4 regions of the Pseudoselenomonas caprae genome follow, and region 1 is predicted to be linked to each of the others. Evidence: riboswitches for the same ligand, from Rfam matches in the RefSeq annotation. Region 1 holds a riboswitch; each other region holds the start of a gene.
The links. Region 1 has a riboswitch for cobalamin ahead of FZ041_RS03625 (sirohydrochlorin cobaltochelatase). Riboswitches for the same ligand answer to the same signal wherever they lie in the genome.

Region 1 (4,573 bases):
TGCCCCAGGAATCCCTTGCAGGTGCGGTAGATGAAGAGGATGATTGCCAGCACCGCCAGCGACAGAGCGATGTTTGACGGGTCACAGTAATCAGCAGCCGCAGGATTCGGCCCCGTGATCCAGTTGACCGCTACCGGCAGCAGCGACAGGCCGATGATCGTGATGACCGAGCCCGTGACCACCGGTGGGAAGAACCGCAGCATCTTGCTGAAGAAATTGCTGATGATGAAGCAGGCAATGCCGGCAAAGATAGCCGAGCCATAGACGACCTGCAGGCCAGCTGCTCCGCCGCCATGGGTGTTCGCGATGATGATCATCGGCGTGACCGCCGTAAACGTGCAGCCCTGCACGATCGGCAGCTTCGCACCGATGACACCGCGGATGCTCAATGCCTGCACCAACGTAGCGATCCCGCAGGTGAAGAGATCGGCATTGATGAGATAAATGAGCTGCTCCGTCGAAAGCCCGATGGCCCCGGCAAGTACCAAGGGCACAGCTACCGCACCAGCATACATGGCCAGCACATGCTGAGCCCCGTAGATAAGCGTGCGCAAAAACGGCAGTTTCTGGTCAACCGGATGAATCGCGTTCGTCACAATGAATTCCCCCACAAATTTATTTCTCTACAAACGTAATCTTGCCATCGTCCAGCGAAGCAATGCTTGCCAGAGCCTCAAGGTGATACCCTTTGTCGATGATGCGCTGATGGCCGCGCTGGAAGGCCTTCTCGATGGCAATGCCGATGCCAGCCACCTTCGAGCCTGCCTCCTCAACGATGCTCGCCAGTCCCAGTGCCGCCTCGCCATTGGCCAGGAAATCATCGATGACCAGCACATTCTCACCAGCCGGCAGATACTTCTGCAGCACGATGATCTCTGACGTCTCTTTCTTCGTGAACGAGTAAACCTCATGCGCATAGACCGGCTCATGCATCAGCACCGATTTCTTCTTGCGCGCAAAGACCAGCGGTACGCCGAGCTCCATAGCCGCCATGACACCGATGGCAATGCCCGATGCCTCCACCGTCAGCACACGGTCGATGCCCGCATCGCGGAACAAACGCGCAAACTCCCTGCCCATCGCCAGCGACAGCTCCGGATCGATCTGATGGTTCAAAAACGAATCCACCTTGAGCACGTTGCCCGGCAGGGCAATGCCTTCCTCCTGAATCTTTCTCTCCAGCAGTTCCAAAATAATCGTCCCTCCATGCTAACTAAAAATGCCGACAGTCCGAGCCCCCTAAAAAGGTGCCCAGACGGTCGGCATTTTCCCGAACTGCACGGCCCGTGGTCAATTCCACTGAACCGTCAGCCATGCAGTTTCGTTGCTATCAGATTATACGCTAATTATAAGTATTTATCCCCGCTGCGTCAAGAAAAATGTCCGCGATTTACGGATTTCTTTGCGAAGAATGCACCTAAAAAAGACGCGTGAGCTATGCCCACGCGCCTCGCTTACCATAAAGATGGTCTTATTTTGCCTCCAGTGCATTCCATGCATCGTTTGCACGGGCAACATAAAGGTCACGGATGTTCTTGTTCTCGCCAATGCCATGGATGTAGGCATCCACCTTGAAGCCCTCTTTGACCAGCATGGACTTATGCGAATCTTCCTCATCGCCAGCCATATCGTTGTTGGCATGGTCACCAGCAACCATCATCAGCGGCATCAGCGTAACGTGTTTGATGCCGTTCTTCTTGAGCTTCGGCATAACAGTCTCGAGGGACGGCCAGCCTTCAACCGTATAGACATAGACGTTCTTATAGCCCATCTCATCGATTTTTGCCTGGATGACCGAGTAATACGCATTCGAAATGTTCGGCGTACCATGAGCCATGATCAGGATAGCATCGTCTTTGCCCTGTTTCGGGAACTGGGAGGACAGCGCCTTGATGGTTTCCGTGACATCATCGGCCTGCTCTTCCTGGCCCTGCCAGTACATCAGCGACGTACCGAGCGTCATCTTCTTGAACTGGTTCTTGTAGTTCTGATAAACGCCCATGTCGTAGTTGTACTCCATGCCCGGGATGACATCGAGGGAAACGAGTGCTACGCGGCTGTAACCATCAGCCTTGAGCTGCTCGAGTGCCTCTTCCGGCGTCGGGAACTTGATGCCTTCCTTCTCCTGGACGCGCTTGATGATGATATGGGACGTATAAGCCGTGACAACCTTCACATTCGGATGAGCAGCCTTGATGGCATTGACCGTTGCATCGATGGTCTTAGCGCGCGTATCTTTGAACGTCGTGCCGAAGGTCATGACCACGATGGCGTCCTTATCCGCAAGGTTCTTGAGCTCCGGGTTCTCGTTCTTGAGCACACCGATCTCCGAAGCCGTCTTGAGTGCCATCGTCGGTTTCTTGACCTCCGGGTTCAGCTGATAAGCAGCCTCAGTCTGCGGAGCAGCAAAGCCCCAGGCAGCCGTGCAGGCAAGAGATACAGCCAATGCTTTTTTCCAGTTTTTCATGATGTGAATCCCCCTATTTCTTGGATAAATAGAAAAGGGCCTTTTGGCGCACCAAAAGACCCCTGCTATCCTGTGGTTGGATAGTCAGCAGTCCCCTTCCCATCGCTCGCAGGTGGCTTGACCGGTCAAATGACAAGTCAAAACGGTGACTTTCGGACAGGCAGTTCTTCTGGCTCGGTTCATCGCTCCCCTGCGCCTTCCCAGACATACATCCAGTGGCCATCTTGCAGGTTCGCTCCCCTCACAGCGGCGGGACCGCGCCGGTTTTGACCGGCTTTTCTCTTCGGCTGTCATAGACAGCACCTGTTCCCTGACTATGAAATTATATGCGTGATTTATATCACGGCTTTCATTATAGTGCATCAGAGAAGCGCTGTCAACGGCGGACACACAAAACACCCATCCGCCTCAATCCTCATCGAAGCCAAACAGATGCTTGAGGAAACTCTTCTTGTTGGCCGCATAGAGTTCCCGCGAATAATTGATGTTCTGGGAGCTGTACAGCGGGTTGATGATGTTCTTGCGCGGCAGCCATTCCTCGGAAAAAAGCGGCTTGGTGAATACGATTTCCGCCAGGGACTGGCGGATCTTGGCGATCTGCTTGGAGTCGAGATCCGGCACGATGGCCTTGGACAGCAGCCGCCCGACCTCGACCATCTCCTCTTCCTTTATGCCGCGGGTCGTCGGGATCAGGCTCGACAACCGCAGCGCAGGGATCGTCTTATCATCATCGAAGGTCATGATATTGTCGCATTTAACGATGAAGCCCGCCTGCTTGACCTGCGACAGGAAGGGGCCGCGGTCTTCACAATGCACCTCGGGGGCTACGTATTGGCTGTTCGTCCCATGATAGACGATATTGAGGCCATTGTCCTTGAGGGATTCCATCAGCGCATTGGCATTCTTCAGGCACTGCTGGCAATACTTGCCAAACTCCGGCGTCTCCGCCTCGCGGAATGCGATGCAGAGTGCCGCCAGGACATTCTCCTGCAGATATACATGCCCCGTATTGATGGCAATCTGGTTGAGGCTGTCCACATTCTCGCTGTTCGTAAGGATCACCGCGCTCTGGGGTCCGCGCAGCGTATCATGGGTGTAGAACGTCACCACGTCGGCATGGGGTACCGGCGAATGCATCAATTTCGCGGCTACCAGTCCCACGACCGCACTCATGTCCACCCATAGCACGGCCCCCACGCCATGCGCGATCTGCGCCAGCTTGCGGTAGTTGACATCCTTCGGATAATTCGTCGGCGAGAATATGATCATCTTGGGCCGGCACTCCTGCGCCAGCGCCTCGATATGGCGGTAATCCAGATGCTGCGTCTCCGGCTCGATGCTGTATTTCACGAAATTGTACTTCATATCCTCGGTATAGCAGTATTCCCGCTTGCGCAGGTTGAAGGACATGATGGTATCGCCAGTGTTGACGAAATTGTGGAAGACGATCTGCGACGCTGCGACCAGATTGTTGATGCGCACGATGGCCGCCTCGCTGCCAAACAACCGCTTCGCGCGCTCGATGGCCAGGGACTCCAGCCGGCTGCACGTCACCACATCGTGATAGTCCATATAGGTATTGCTGAGCAGGCTGCCCTTCAGATATGAGCAGAAGGGCGAGGCATAGTTCTCGTTCGGCAGCAGGGACAGCGTATAGCGCTGCGTCTTCAGTTCCATCTGGATAAAATCGAAGAGCTCGGGGTCAAACGCCTCAATGCCCCGGATTATCTTTTCGCGTTCCATGTATATTCCTCCTCGCTTACAAGGCTAGTGCACCCGCATACTCATCCTGGGAAGAAGGGCCAGAAAATCGGGATGACAAAGATGCACACGAGCAAAGCCACCAGCACCATGGGGATACCGACCTTGACATAATCGATGAACCTGAACTTGCCAGGCCCCAGCACCAGCGTATTCGGCGGCGTCGCCACCGGCGTCGTGAACGCACAAGAGGCGGCGATGCCGATGGTCATAAGCACGGGATACGGCGAGGCCCCCATGGACTCGGCGATGGAAATCCCGATAGGCGCCAGCAGCGCGGCCGATGCCGTATTGCTCATGAACTGCGTCAGCCCGCAGGACAGGATGAACATGGCCACGACAATG
Region 2 (4,573 bases), on a different contig from region 1:
CAAATGGTAAAAGATAAGAGGAATTTTCGGATAACTTTCGGCTATCATATGAATTCGATATAAATATTTTTATTTTTTGAAAATTCCTCTATAATATAAATTAACCAACAGCCCCCAATATAGGCATTATCGTTTAATTTGAATGAGGTGAGTGTATGTCACATCCAGTAACAACGAATCCTTTGATCATCATGCTGATCAACATGACGGTCGTATTCCTGGTTCTGACGGTTTTGGGTCTTGTCATCAATCTGATCCACATCATCGATCCGACGAAACCGAAACAGGAAAAGCAGGAAGAGGCCGCACCCGCACCGGCAGAAGCAGCTGCTGCGCCTGTGGAAAGCGCGCCGGCAGCCGGGACGGCAGCTGCCGAGGAGGGGATTTCCCCGGAGATCGTCGCCGTCATCGCTGCAGCGATTGCCAGCTATGGCTATGGCATGGAGCAGGTTCGTGCGATTCGCCCGTTGCCGCGTGATGCTTGGAAAAATTCCGGCCGTGCACAGATGGCAAACCGGGGCTAAGGCAGGGAAGGAGGAAATATTATGGAACTTTTGAATGCATTTGCCGTTTCCCTGCAGTCGGTTTGGGCTGACAGCGGTTTTTCGGCATTCACCATGGGCAATGGCATCATGATCCTCGTGGGTTTGCTGCTGCTCTATATGGCCATTGTCAAGGAGTTTGAGCCGCTGCTCCTGGGGCCGATCGCCTTCGGCTGCGTGCTGGCAAACTTCCCGCGCACGGGCTTCTTCACGGAGCCGGGCCTTATGCAGGCTATCCACTATGGTATCGCCAATGAGATTTTCCCGCCGCTGATCTTCCTGGGCATCGGTGCGATGACGGACTTCGGCCCGCTGCTCGCCCGCCCGGTTACCCTGCTCCTGGGGGCAGCTGCACAGATCGGTGTCTTCGTCGCCCTCGTCGGCGCAATGCTCCTGGGCTTCAACGTACAGGAAGCTGGCGCTATCGGCATCATCGGTGGTGCTGATGGCCCGACGGCTATCTATCTTTCCATCCAGATGGCACCGCACCTCCTGGGCGCGATTGCCGTAGCCGCTTACTCCTACATGTCGCTGGTTCCGCTGATCCAGCCGCCGATCATGAAGCTCTTGACGTCGCAGAAAGAGCGTGAGGTGGCCATGGAGCAGTTGCGTCCGGTTACGAAGTTCGAGCGTGTCTGCTTCCCAATCGTTGCTGCAATCGTCATCAGCCTGCTGCTGCCGCCAATCGCGTCGCTGCTTGGCTGCTTGATGCTCGGCAACTTGTTCCGTGAGTCCGGCGTCATGGACCGCCTCTCGGATACGGCGCAGAATTCGCTCTGCAACATCGTTACGATTTTCCTCGCAACGGGTACTGGCATGACGATGAATGCCGATGACTTCCTCGTTCCGCAGACGCTCATGATCATCGGCCTTGGCCTTGTGGCTTTCATCGCTGGTACGGCTGGCGGTGTCCTGTTCGGCAAGATCATGTGCCGTGTGTCCGGCTGGAAGATCAACCCGCTGATCGGCTCGGCTGGTGTATCGGCAGTGCCGATGGCAGCACGCGTCAGCCAGGTGGTTGGCATGAAGGCAAAACCGGGCAACTACCTGCTCATGCATGCCATGGGCCCGAACGTTGCTGGCGTCATCGGTACGGCAGTAGCTGCTGGTACGATGCTGGCTATGCTCAAATAAGTTCATAGAATAGGTAAGCCCGCTGATTCAAGATATGAGTCAGCGGGCTTTTGCTTTACCGAATTGCAGGTTTCTGCGTTCTTTCTGATTTCTGCGCTTACGGACACTCTGCAATTTGAACATAAAGGTGCCAGTGCTGTCGATTGACAGGCCGTATGCATCGGTGTAAAATTTGTAAATGGACGGGTGCCGTGAGGCTTAATAGAGAAACCGGTGCGATGCCGGTACGGTCACGCCACTGTAATGCGGAGAATCTCATAATATGTCACTGGCAGTTTGCTGGGAAGGCTTGAGGTTTGATGAGGCAGAGTCAGGAGAACTGCCAGTCTGAAAATCACCGTGAAAGTGCAGGCTTTCGCACCTACGAACGATGGGGAGGGGATTCGGCGTATAGTGGAGTCCCTTCTCTGCGTGGAGAAGGCTTTTTTTATGGTGTAAACCAAGTAGCAGGTGGAGGTTATCAGAAGTATGAGCGGAATTTTTTATGGTATTGGTGTGGGCCCTGGCGATCCGGAGCTCTTGACAATCAAGGCAATCCGTGCCATCGAGAAGGTTGATGTGCTGATTGCACCGAAGACAGAGAAGAAGGATGGCAGTGTGGCGCTTTCGATTGCCAAACCATATCTGAAGAAGGATATCGAGATTGTCTATCAGGTATTCCCGATGGTCAAGGGGTTTGCAGAGAACAATACCGATGCCTGGGAGTCGAATAAGAAGGAAATCCTGGCACTTTTGAAGGCGGGCAAGAATGTGGCTTTCCTGACGCTCGGCGATCCGATGTTTTATAGCACATACATCTATGTTTACCGCTTGCTGGAGCATGAAGATATCGAAATCCAGACAATCCCGGGCATTCCGGCATTTGCGGCAATCGGCAGCCAGATGGGGTATCCGATCGTTGAGGGCGACGATGTGCTTAGCATCGTGCCGGCAACAGCTTCGCCGGAGAAGGTCGAAAAAGCTGTGCAGTCGGCCGATAATGTCGTGCTCATGAAGGTGTACAAGAATTTCGCTGAAATCACGGATATGCTGGCCCGCAACGATATGGCCAAGCAGGCTGTGCTCGTAAGCCGTGCAGGTCTTCCCGATGAACGCATCATCGAGGACATCGAGGCGCATAAAGAGGAAAAACTGAATTACTTATCGACTATCCTGACGCGGAAAAACTAAGCGGGATGGTTGATATATAGAAGGGAAGTTTTCTATCATGAAAAAAATCCTGTTCTTGCTTATGGCGGCACTGGTTATGCTGGCAGCAGGCTGTGGACCGCAGCCTGCTGCCACGGACGGCAGTTCCGCCAAGGCGTATGCGGTCATTACCGATGATTTGGGCCGCGAGGTCGTGCTTCCCCAAAAGCCGAAGCGTATTGTCGTGACCTCAGCATCGTTTTTGGAGCCATTGGAGTCCGTCGATGGCGCAGCATTGGTTGTCGGCCGTCCGGATTCCAAGACCAAGATGCCGGATTACGCCAAGGAGCTCACCAGCGTCGGTAAGGTCTATCAGATTGATGCCGAGAAAGTGCTGGCCTGTGAGCCGGATCTTGTCATTGTCAATAAAGGTATGAACGAGAAGCTCGTCGATGCGCTGGAGAGCAATGGCATCCGTACTTTGGTGCTCGATATGAAGAGCTATGAGGATGTCAAGCGCGAGGTCGGCATTCTGGCGCAGGTGACGGGCGCCAAGGACAAAGGCGACAAGCTGATTGCTGACATGGATGCGAAAATCCAGTCGGTCAAGGATAAGATTCCGCAGGACAAGCGCCGCGTATCTGTCATCCATAGTACAAGCCAGGGCCTTACGGTGCAGCTTGAGGGCAGCATTGCCGGATCGGTGGCGAAGATGCTGGGCTGGGAGAATGTAGCCAGTGGCACGGCACCGCTGGAGAAGAATCCCGATGCAGCACCGTACAGTCTGGAAAATCTCGTCGCCCAGAATCCGGAGCTCATCTTTGTCACAAGCATGGGCAAGCTGGATGCCATCAAGAGCGAGATGGATGCAACGATGAAGGGCAGCCCTGCCTGGCAGTCGGTCGCGGCTGTACGTGAGGGGCGTGTCTACTATTTGCCGCAGGATCTTTTCCTGTTGAGCCCCGGCATCCATTATCCGGAGGCCGTCGAGGCGATGGCCAGATGCGTTTATCCTGAGGTGTTTGCCAAATGAAAAAAATGCCGGCTGAATCGGACCGTCTGGTAAAGCGGCGGATATCACTATTAGTGGTATTTGCCGTTTTGGCATGTCTGGGCGGCATCATCAGCATAATGAAAGGTTCCGTTCCCATTCCATTGGCAGAGATTGCCGCTGCGCTTTTAGGGGACAGTGCTGGCACCCATCAGCAGATCCTGATGAATATCCGTTTGCCACGCACTATCGTTGCCGCCTTTGTCGGCATCAATCTGTCGTTGTCGGGAGCTATCTTGCAGGCCATCATGAAAAATCCGCTGGCTGATCCGCATATCATCGGCATATCATCGGGGGCAGGGCTGGCGGGCATTGTCATCATGCTCGCACTGCCAGAACACAGCTGGCTTATCATGCCAGTGGCGTTTGCTGGAGCGATGGGAGCAGCTATGCTCATCTATCTTCTGGCCTGGAAGAACGGTATCCGGCCAATCCGCATCATCCTGGCGGGCGTCGCTGTGTCAGCCTTTTTCGGCGCAGGGATTTCGGCGATGATGATTTTTTACAGTGACAGGGTCCATAGTGCGCTGATGTGGATGGTCGGCGGACTGTCGGCGCGCAGCTGGCCGCATGTCGAGCTGCTTTGGCCCTATACGCTGGCCGGGCTGGTGCTGGCGCTGGTACTCGCGCGGCAGCTCAATATTCTCCAGCTCGGGGATGAGCTGGCCCGCGGTCTTGGCCTGTCCGTGGAACGGACGCGGCTTTTGGCGACGGCGGT
Region 3 (4,573 bases), on a different contig from region 1:
ACAGCCATATCCACGTCCCCGGACTGCAAGGCCATGGCCCGGGTATTGGGATCATCGATGCTCGGGATCTCCACCGTCTCAAACGGCACCTCACCAGCCCAATAGTTGGGATTCTTCTTCATGACAGCTTTTTCTTTGACAAAGGACTCTACCATATACGGGCCAGTACAGATGGGGCCTTCCTTGGCAAAATCACGGCCAGCCTCGGCCTTCGTATCCACCACGATGAACAATGGATCTGCCAGGAAGCCCATGAGATTCGGCATCGGTTTTTCCGTCGTGATGATAAGATTCTGCCCTTCGGCCCGGATTTCCTTATACTTGAAGAATGTCTCCGCACGATTGTTCTTGGCAAAAACGCGTTCCAGTGATGCCTTGACAGCCTCGGCCGTCAGTTCATCCCCATTGGAGAATTTCACGCCATCACGGATCTTGATGGTCCATGTCAGATGGTCGTCACTGATTGACCATTTCTCCGCCAGCCACGGCTGCACATTCATCTTCTCATCAAACTTTGTCAGGCACTCACCCAGACCATAGCGCATGACTACCCAGCCAAAATAGTTCTGCGTCGGCTCCAGGGTATCAGCAAAATTCGTCACACCAACCTTCAGTATGCCCTTCTGCACCGACTCATTGCCAGCCGTACTACCGCAGCCAGCAATCAGCGCAGCAGCGGCAATCCCGCACAAACCCACGCTTACAGCCCGCCAAAGTTTCTTCATTCTGCTTTTTTCCATGAAAATATCATCCTCTCCACAACATGACTAAATCACATCTCAGTTCTGACGCGGATCCAAAACATCGCGCAAACTGTCTCCCCACAGGTTGAACACCGCAACTACCAAAAAGATAGCCAAGCCTGGATAAACCATCAACCACGGTGCCGATTGGATATATTGCCGCCCCTCATTGAGCATTAATCCCCACTCTGGTATTGGCGGCTGAGCCCCAAAGCCCAAAAACGACAGCCCTGCAATCTCCATCATCATCGTGCCGATATCCATCGCCGCCGTGATGACTACCAGCGGCAACGTATTCGGCAGGATATGGCGCCACAAGATCATCGGCGTCCGCGTGCCGCTGAGACGGGCCGCCAGCACAAAATCCTGCTGCCGGAGCTTGAGCACCAGACTGCGCACCAGGCGCGCATATTTCGCCCAGCTTACCACCAGCAGCGCCATGATGGTATTGATGATACTGCCACCAAGTATTCCCGCAATGGCAATCGCCAGCACAATCCCAGGGAATGACAGCATCATATCCGCCAGCCGCATGAAGACCATCTCCACACGGCCGCCAAAATAACCGGCCAATGTGCCTACCAGCGACCCCGTCAAAGCCACCAGTACCACCAGGCAGAGCGTCATAAACAACGACGTCTGCGTGCCGCAGATGATCCGCGAAAAAATATCGCGGCCCAGCTTATCCGTCCCCAGCCAATGCTCAGCCGACGATGGCTGCAAGGCCAGCTGCATATTGCTGGCCAGCGGATCTTGCGGTGTCAGGTAAGGAGCAAACAATGCCACCAGCACGATAAGTGACACCAGCGCCGTATAAAAGGAAAACAACTTGTGCTCCCAAATAAGCGTCATCTTCGTACCTCCCTTCTAAGGCGCGGATTCAGATAAGTATACGACAGATCGACCAAAAAATTGATGGACATATAGACCAGGGAAATCCAAAGGACAAAGCCCTCGATAAGCGGATAATCACGCATCGTGATAGCCCGCACCGCCATGTTGCCGATCCCCGGCCATGAAAATACGATTTCGACTACGGCTACACCGCCTAGCAGCCACCCCATCGACATCCCCAACAACGTGATCAATGGCAACATCGCATTGGGCAGGACATGTTTCCAAAGGATTGCCATCTCCGACAATCCCCGAGCCCTGATTCCCGTGACATAGTCTTGATTCAGTTCTTCCAATACCACCGTACGGACCTGCCGCATGTATTTCGATGACATATAGATTGCCAGTGTCAAAGCAGGCAGCACGATTCCCGCCGCCGTGACTTCCGACTGCGCAATGGGAAACAGGCGCAGCTTCAAACCGAATACATATAGCAGCAACAATCCCAGCCAAAAACTTGGCATCGATACACCGATAAAGGACAACCCCCGCACGAGATGGTCTGGCAGCCTGTTCCGCTTCACAGCCGATAAGATCCCCAGCGGCAGCGAAATCAGCACCACTAGGACCATCGTGACAAATGCCAGAAGCAACGTCCCTTTGAACCCCTCCAGCAATTTTGCTGTAACCGGTTTCTTCGCAGAGTAAGACATACCCATATTTCCCTGCAAAACACCAGCCGCCCAATTCCCATACTGGACCAGGAACGGCTTATCGAGCCCCAGCTCATGCCGCGTCTGAGCCAGCGTCTCCTCCGACACGATCGTATCCGAAGCTTCCAGCAGCATCGAAGCCGGATCACCAGGTGCCAGCCAGGTCAGGCAAAAAGTCAGGAAGCTGACACCAATGACCGTCACCACCATCTGCAAAAGGCGGCTCCCATATGATTGCAACCACAACATCTCCCTCTCACCTCCACAAACAGATAAAAACCAATGTCACTGAACTCTTATCCATAAACAGCGTCCCTCTTCTCCCTTCCCCGCCCGCACACCGGACAGGCATAAAAAAAACCTGTCTGCAAAATGCAGACAGGCCAGGAATATCCAGAGCACGAATCTCCTCCGAAAATCCCCTCCCTATCGCTCGCAGGTCAAACGGTGATTGTCAATCAGGCAGTTCTCCTGGCTCCAGTTCATCATGATTGCTGCGCCTTCCCAAGAAAATCATTCCTCAGTGACCGGGATACCCTCAAAAGTGGCATCCACGAAGCAGCATCACTCGCTGTTACAGTGGCGGGACCGCGCCGGACTTTACCGGCTTCCCTATTAAGTCTTGCGACACCTGATCCATACTTTATGATATTGCATATCATATGCAAAAATATGCGAAAACATTGTAATTATACCATTTTCTGAACTGCGTGTCAAAACTAGACAAATTCCCTAAACCGCTTAAAAATTATGTTTTTATCCCCCCGGGGAGCTTCACACCCCCATTAATATTTTTTATAATAAAACTAATCGTAAGATATATTCCATTCACTAATCCAGAGGCTCAACTGTTTTAGCTGGAATGTATATGCAGAGAATAACTTCCCGTTTGTCTACTGCAATATATAGGCGCCGTGCATCAGTATGATTATTATCAATGGATACGATGCACGGCGTCTTATTTCCCTATTTTTCGTGTTATAATGGAAAAACAACGAATACTTCAGCAACCATCCGAGGCTAGACTATGAACAGGAAAAACTTGCTTGACCAGTTGGCTCATACCCATACCCTCGCCTTCGAAGACTTCATCGATCTGCTTGCACACCAAGATGAAGAATTGCAGGCATACGCAGCCGGACTGGCCGTCAAAACAACACAGTGCTATTACGGCAACAAGGTTTTCAGCCGCGGCCTGATCGAATTCACGAACATCTGCCAAAACAACTGCTATTACTGCGGCATCCGTGCCAGCAATGAAAACGTCCAGCGGTACCGGCTGAGTGATGAACAGATCCTGCAATGTGCCGCCACCGGCTATGAACTGGGCTTCCGCACCTTCGTCCTGCAAGGCGGCGAGGATCCCTACTACACCGACGACAGGATCTGCCATCTGGTGCAGCAGCTCAAGTACAAACATCCCGATTGCGCCATCACCTTGTCCATTGGCGAAAAGAGCCCAGAAAGCTATAAGCGCTACCGGCAGGCAGGGGCCGAGCGCTACCTTCTGCGCCATGAAACCGCAACGCCTGCGCATTACCATAAGCTCCACCCGCCGTCCATGAGTGCCGAAAACCGCTACGGCTGTCTCCGCACCTTGAAAGCGCTCGGTTTCCAGACGGGCGCCGGCTTCATGGTCGGCTCACCATGGCAGACATCGGAAGATCTGGCCCGCGACCTCATCTTCCTCCACGAGCTTCAGCCGGAGATGGTAGGCATCGGCCCCTTCATCCCCGCCGCAGGAACACCGTTTGCCCAGCAGCCAGCCGGCACCTTAGACCAGACGCTGTTCCTGCTGAGCCTCATCCGGCTGCTGCTGCCAGAAGTGCTGCTGCCAGCCACCACGGCCTTGGGCACGATCGATCCCCGCGGCCGCGAAAAGGGCATCCTGGCTGGTGCCAACGTAGTCATGCCCAACCTTTCCCCCCGGAACGTCCGGGCAAAATACCAGCTCTACGACAACAAGATCTGCACTGGGGAAGAAGCTGCTGAATGCATTGTCTGCCTAACCAAACGAATGAAATCCGTCGGCCGTGAGCTGGCCGTCGACCGGGGCGACAATGTCCGCTATATGAAAATGAAGGAGGAACCATACTGTGTATAATCCCAAATCGAGCAAAGCCGCAGAATTCATCGACCACGAGGAAATCCTCGCCTCCCTTGAATATGCTGACCAAAACAAGAACAATGCTGAACTCATCGATTCCATCCTCGCGAAAGCCAAGGAATGCAAAGGCCTTGACCATCGCGAAGCATCGGTTCTATTGGCCTGTGAGATCCCCG
Region 4 (4,573 bases), on a different contig from region 1:
CCGTTGGGGCCGCGCAGGAGAACTGTATCGCCCTTGGCGATGGTGAAGTTGATATGACGCAGTACGGGCTCACCTTCGTAGGCATAGCAGACATCAACAAAGCGGATCATAGGATAACCTCCAGACGCAGGAAAAGATAAAGATAACCGAAAAGAATCAGGATGAGCAGAGTGTCGCCGCGGCAGAACGCCATGCGGCGGGCTGGCAGGTATTCGCCGGTGAAGCAGCGGCAGGTCATCGCCTCATACATGTCGGCTGACATTTTCTGCGAGCGCAGCAGCAGCGTGCCCAGGATGCCGCCGATGGCCTGCTGCTTATGCGGGTTGCTGCCGACGGAGCGCAGCTTGAGCGCTGTCAGCATATCGCTGGCAATCTCGCCGAGCAGGATGATATAGCGCAGCGTCGTGTCCAAGAGAAAGATGACCGTTTGCGGCACGTGGAAGGCACGCAGGGCCGCCGTGATGTCGTTCCCCGGCAGGAAGGCCCGCAGGCTGGCCAGGGCGGTGACGGATAGGAAGGTCTTGGCCGGCAGCAGCAGGACGAGCGGGCCGCTGCCGAGCCAGAGGGCGGGCAGGATGAGCAGCAGGGTGAAGAGTGCGGCGGCAAAGGCCGTCTGGAGTGCCTGCCACAGCATATGCCCTGGCAGCAGGCAGAGCACGACAAGGGTGAGTGCCAGCTGGCAGAGCAGGAAGGCCGCGGTGTGGGCGGCTGCGCAGCATAGCAGCCAGAAGAACAGGAAACAGAGCGCGCACGGAGCCGAGACGGAACGGCTCCCAGCGGCGCATTGCTGACGGAGGGTGAGCAGCACGGTCAGTACACGCAAAAGAGACCGGGAGATGAAATAGTCCCGGTCCCGATTTGGCTGATAGTGTTCTTCCTGTGTTGCCCATGGAGGAAGTTTCAACATGCAATAAGCCCCTTAGTGTTTGGCGATGGATGTGTCATAATCGGTTGGCGCGTGGAAGAAGGAGGCGAAGGCCTTGAAGGCGAGCACCAGGAGCGCTGTGCCGATGATGGCGGACAGGATATAGCCGAAGGATTCGGGCAGGCCGGCGATGGCATAGTCGGGGAACAGGGCGTCAAAGGTGAAGCCATCCTCCATGCCAGCTGGCGTATAGCCAAGTGCAGAGCCGAGGAAATCCTGCTCAGCGAGCTCCTCGGGGTCCCATTCCCCCCAGGCGGTACCCGTGGCGAGCAGCCCCAGCGGCGTGCCGAGGATCAGCAGACCGAGAAGGCCGTAGACAGCCTTGCTGCCCTGGGACTCGTGGCCATCTGTTGCCAGAAGCGCGGGAGAAGCCTGCTTCAGGAAGGCCAGGATGGCTGTGGTGAAGACGACCTCTGCAAGACCGAAAAGCGTCAGGTGGCCGGCCATCATCGCGGGGATGGAAACCGACAGCGGATACGGGCAATAGAGGGCATGGCCTGCTGCGTCCGTGAAGAGCAGCGGCTGGAGGCCGAACTCGATGGCCGCACAAAGGGCGGCGAGATTGATGCCGGCATATGCACCGATGCCGGCGGCAGCGAGATCATGCTGCGGCATTGCTTTCTTCAGGAGCTGATAGATGGCCCAGCCGGCAAACGGCATGACAAATGCCATGTTGAAGCAGTTGGCACCGAAAGCCAGCAGTCCGCCGTCGCCGAAGAAGAGCGCCTGCACGAACAGGGCGACGCTGACGGCAAGGCAGGCAGACCAAGGGCCGAACAGGATGGCCAGCAGCACGGCGCCGACGGCGTGACCAGTCGTGCCGCCGGGAAGCGGCAGGTTGAACATCATGCCAAGGAACGAAAAGGCCGCGCCAATTCCCAGCAGCGGCATTTTTTCCTTGGGAATTTCCTGTTTGACTTTCTGCACGGCCAGCCACCAGACCGGTGCCATGGCAGCACCGAAGACGGCGCAGGTGGACGGGCTCAGATAATTTTCTGGAATGTGCATACTATCACTCCTAACATTAAATAAGAAAGAAATAAGACCTCAATATGATTACAGTTTAAAGTATTTCCGCGAGATTTGTAAGCCCTAGGGGGATGTGATTTCGACCTGTGATTTTTTTCGCGAAAATTTGACAATTAGTCCAAACAATAGTAAAATAAATATCAGTTAAAACAGAATATCGCGATTGGATCAGGTGTCGCAAGACTTAATAGGGAAGCCGGTAAAATCCGGCGCGGTCCCGCCACTGTAACAGCGAGCGACTCCGCAGATATGTCACTGGAGAGGGAAAAAGCCTCTTTGGGAAGGCGCGGAGGAGCGATGAACTGGAGCCAGGAGAACTGCCTGATTGACGATCACCGTTTGACCTGCGAGCGATGGGGATGGGGATCTTGGACGATTTAGTTTAGAAAGAGTCAGGCTTTTACCTGACCGTTAGAACTGAATGTTTTTCAAGATGAGCCTATTTCCGCATGCAGCAGGGAATGGGCTCATTGTGGTATGTATTCTCGCTGTTCTTGACTTTAGGCGAAAGGTTTTTCCTCATGGAATCTTCTGTGGGGAAGAAATTGCTCATACATTTCATTCAGTTCTATGTATTGGCTGCCTTTGTTGCAGCAAGGGTCTCGATTTGTGGAAGGATCGAGACCCTTCTTTTTTTGCCTGGGCGGATGAAATGGAGCATATATTATTCTACCTTTAAAGGGGGAAATGTATATGAGTAATGAAACAAAGACACAGGCAGAGTCGGAACTCGACCTGCAGGCCATTCTGAAGAAGGCCGAGCAGCAGACCGAGTTCCCCGATGTCCCGCTCGACGAATTCACGCCGCCGACGTACGAAGAGTGGAAGGAGAACTGTATCACGCTCCTGAAGGGAGCACCCTTTGAGAAGAAGATGTTCACCAAGACCTACGAGGGAATCACCTTTGACCCGATGTACTTCCGCAATACCACCGAGGAAATCCTTCCACGCACGTCTTTCCCCGGCATGGATGATTTCCTGCGCGGCTCCCGTCCCAATGGCTATATCAAGTCGCCTTGGGGGATCGCCCAGGCCTGCGATGAGACGATGCCTGCGGAGAACAATGAGCTGCTGAAATACGAGCTGGAAAAAGGCTCGACAATCTATCATATCAAACTTGACCAGTCAACCTTGACCGGTCAGGATGCACGCGAGGCGGAAAAGCCGGGCGATGAGGGCTGCAGCGTAACGACGCTGGACGATATGCATGTACTGCTCGATGGACTCAAGCTCGACGAGCAGCCGCTCTACCTCTATGCCGGCCAGACAGCACTGCCGTTGCTGTCGATGGTGGCGGCTGTGCGCCGGGCATCGGGGAAAGACATGCAGGCGGTCTGCGGCTTTATCGGTGCTGATCCCATTGGCGAGCTGGCCGAGCGGGGAACCCTGTCGGCAACGCTCAGCGACCGCTATGATGAGCTGGCGGAGTGTGCGAAATGGGCTATCGCCAATGCGCCGGAGCTGCGCACGATTATGGTCCGCAGCGATGTCTACAGCCGCGGCGGTGCCAATGATATCCAGGAGGCATCCTATACGATTGACACGGCAGTCACTTATTTGCGGGAGATGCAAAAACGGGGCCTTTCGATTGATGAGGCGGCCAGCCAGATCATGTTCGGTTTTTCGATGGGGGCCAATTTCTTCCTGCAGATTGCGAAGCTCCGCGCGATGCGGCCCATCTGGGCGCAGATCATCGCGGCCTTTGGCGGCAGTACCGAGTCCCAGCGCATGCATGTCCATGCCCGGCCGGCATTGTTCTTCAAGACGGTCTATGATCCCTATGTTAATATGCTGCGCAACACGACAGAAATCTTTTCGGGGGTTGTCGGCGGTATCGATTCGTTTGAGAATGCACCGTTTGATGAGCCGATTCGCAAGGGCGACGTGTTCTCGCGCCGCATTGCGCGTAACGTGCAGATTATCCTGCAGGAAGAGTTCGGTCTCTTGCAGCCAATCGATCCGGCCGGTGGTTCGTGGGCGGTGGAGTCGCTGACGAAACAGGTCAAGGAAAAGATCTGGGAGGCCTTCCAGACGGTGGAGGGTGCAGGCGGTATTGTCGAGGCGCTGAAGGCTGGCAAGCCGCAGCAGGCCATCGGCGAGGTGCTGGCTGAGCGGTTCAAGAATGCCGAGCTCAGGCGCGACCGCATTGTCGGTAACAATATGTACCCGAATATGACGGAGAAACTTCTCGACCCGCGCACCGAGGATTGGGCCGAAAATAAAAAAGCGCGTACCGAGGCCATCGAAGCGTATCTGGCGGATATCGACGGCAAGTATCGCGCGGAGAAACTCGAGGCCCTGTCGAAAGCTCAAACAGACCGGGTGACGGCAGCTATCGCGGCTGCCGAGGCTGGGGCAACTCTGCCGGAGCTTTGGGCAGCACTGCCAAAGACTGGTGAGGCGCCAAGTGTCGAGAAAATCACGCCGCACCGCTGGAGTGAACGCTTTGAGGGCCTGCGTCACCGCACGGAAAAATACGCAGCCGACAAGGGGGATAACGTGCGCATTTTCCTGGCGAATATGGGGCCGATTCCGCAGCATAAGGCAAGGGCGGACTTTACCACAGGCTTTTTGCAGGTCGGGGCTTTTGAGGTCTTGCGTAACGATGGTTTCAAGACG

Region 2: it holds a riboswitch for cobalamin, as region 1 does, so the genes downstream of both, cobI (precorrin-2 C(20)-methyltransferase) here and FZ041_RS03625 (sirohydrochlorin cobaltochelatase) in region 1, are expected to answer to the same signal.
Region 3: it holds a riboswitch for cobalamin, as region 1 does, so the genes downstream of both, nikB (nickel ABC transporter permease) here and FZ041_RS03625 (sirohydrochlorin cobaltochelatase) in region 1, are expected to answer to the same signal.
Region 4: it holds a riboswitch for cobalamin, as region 1 does, so the genes downstream of both, FZ041_RS10830 (methylmalonyl-CoA mutase family protein) here and FZ041_RS03625 (sirohydrochlorin cobaltochelatase) in region 1, are expected to answer to the same signal.

What each region holds. Positions count from the first base shown of each region.
Region 1 is NZ_VTOZ01000005.1:78,308-82,880, reverse strand. Features, by position in the region: gene FZ041_RS03635 (nucleobase:cation symporter-2 family protein) at 1-596, opposite strand, end outside; gene FZ041_RS03630 (xanthine phosphoribosyltransferase) at 616-1,191, opposite strand; ZMP/ZTP riboswitch at 1,243-1,325, opposite strand; gene FZ041_RS03625 (sirohydrochlorin cobaltochelatase) at 1,472-2,467, opposite strand; cobalamin riboswitch at 2,610-2,789, opposite strand; gene FZ041_RS03620 (PLP-dependent aminotransferase family protein) at 2,876-4,210, opposite strand; gene FZ041_RS03615 (SLC13 family permease) at 4,252-4,573, opposite strand, start outside.
Region 2 is NZ_VTOZ01000027.1:18,252-22,824, forward strand. Features, by position in the region: gene FZ041_RS11460 (sirohydrochlorin cobaltochelatase) at 1-10, shown strand, start outside; gene FZ041_RS11465 (OadG family protein) at 156-524, shown strand; gene FZ041_RS11470 (sodium ion-translocating decarboxylase subunit beta) at 546-1,676, shown strand; cobalamin riboswitch at 1,844-2,017, shown strand; gene cobI (precorrin-2 C(20)-methyltransferase) at 2,145-2,846, shown strand; gene FZ041_RS11480 (ABC transporter substrate-binding protein) at 2,884-3,837, shown strand; gene FZ041_RS11485 (FecCD family ABC transporter permease) at 3,834-4,573, shown strand, end outside.
Region 3 is NZ_VTOZ01000035.1:516-5,088, forward strand. Features, by position in the region: partial or broken gene FZ041_RS12850 (ABC transporter substrate-binding protein) at 1-725, opposite strand, end outside; gene nikC (nickel transporter permease) at 780-1,595, opposite strand; gene nikB (nickel ABC transporter permease) at 1,592-2,500, opposite strand; cobalamin riboswitch at 2,735-2,940, opposite strand; gene hydE ([FeFe] hydrogenase H-cluster radical SAM maturase HydE) at 3,318-4,394, shown strand; gene hydG ([FeFe] hydrogenase H-cluster radical SAM maturase HydG) at 4,387-4,573, shown strand, end outside.
Region 4 is NZ_VTOZ01000024.1:17,919-22,491, forward strand. Features, by position in the region: gene FZ041_RS10815 (energy-coupling factor ABC transporter ATP-binding protein) at 1-110, opposite strand, end outside; gene FZ041_RS10820 (energy-coupling factor transporter transmembrane component T) at 107-907, opposite strand; gene cbiM (cobalt transporter CbiM) at 920-1,933, opposite strand; cobalamin riboswitch at 2,108-2,293, shown strand; gene FZ041_RS10830 (methylmalonyl-CoA mutase family protein) at 2,648-4,573, shown strand, end outside.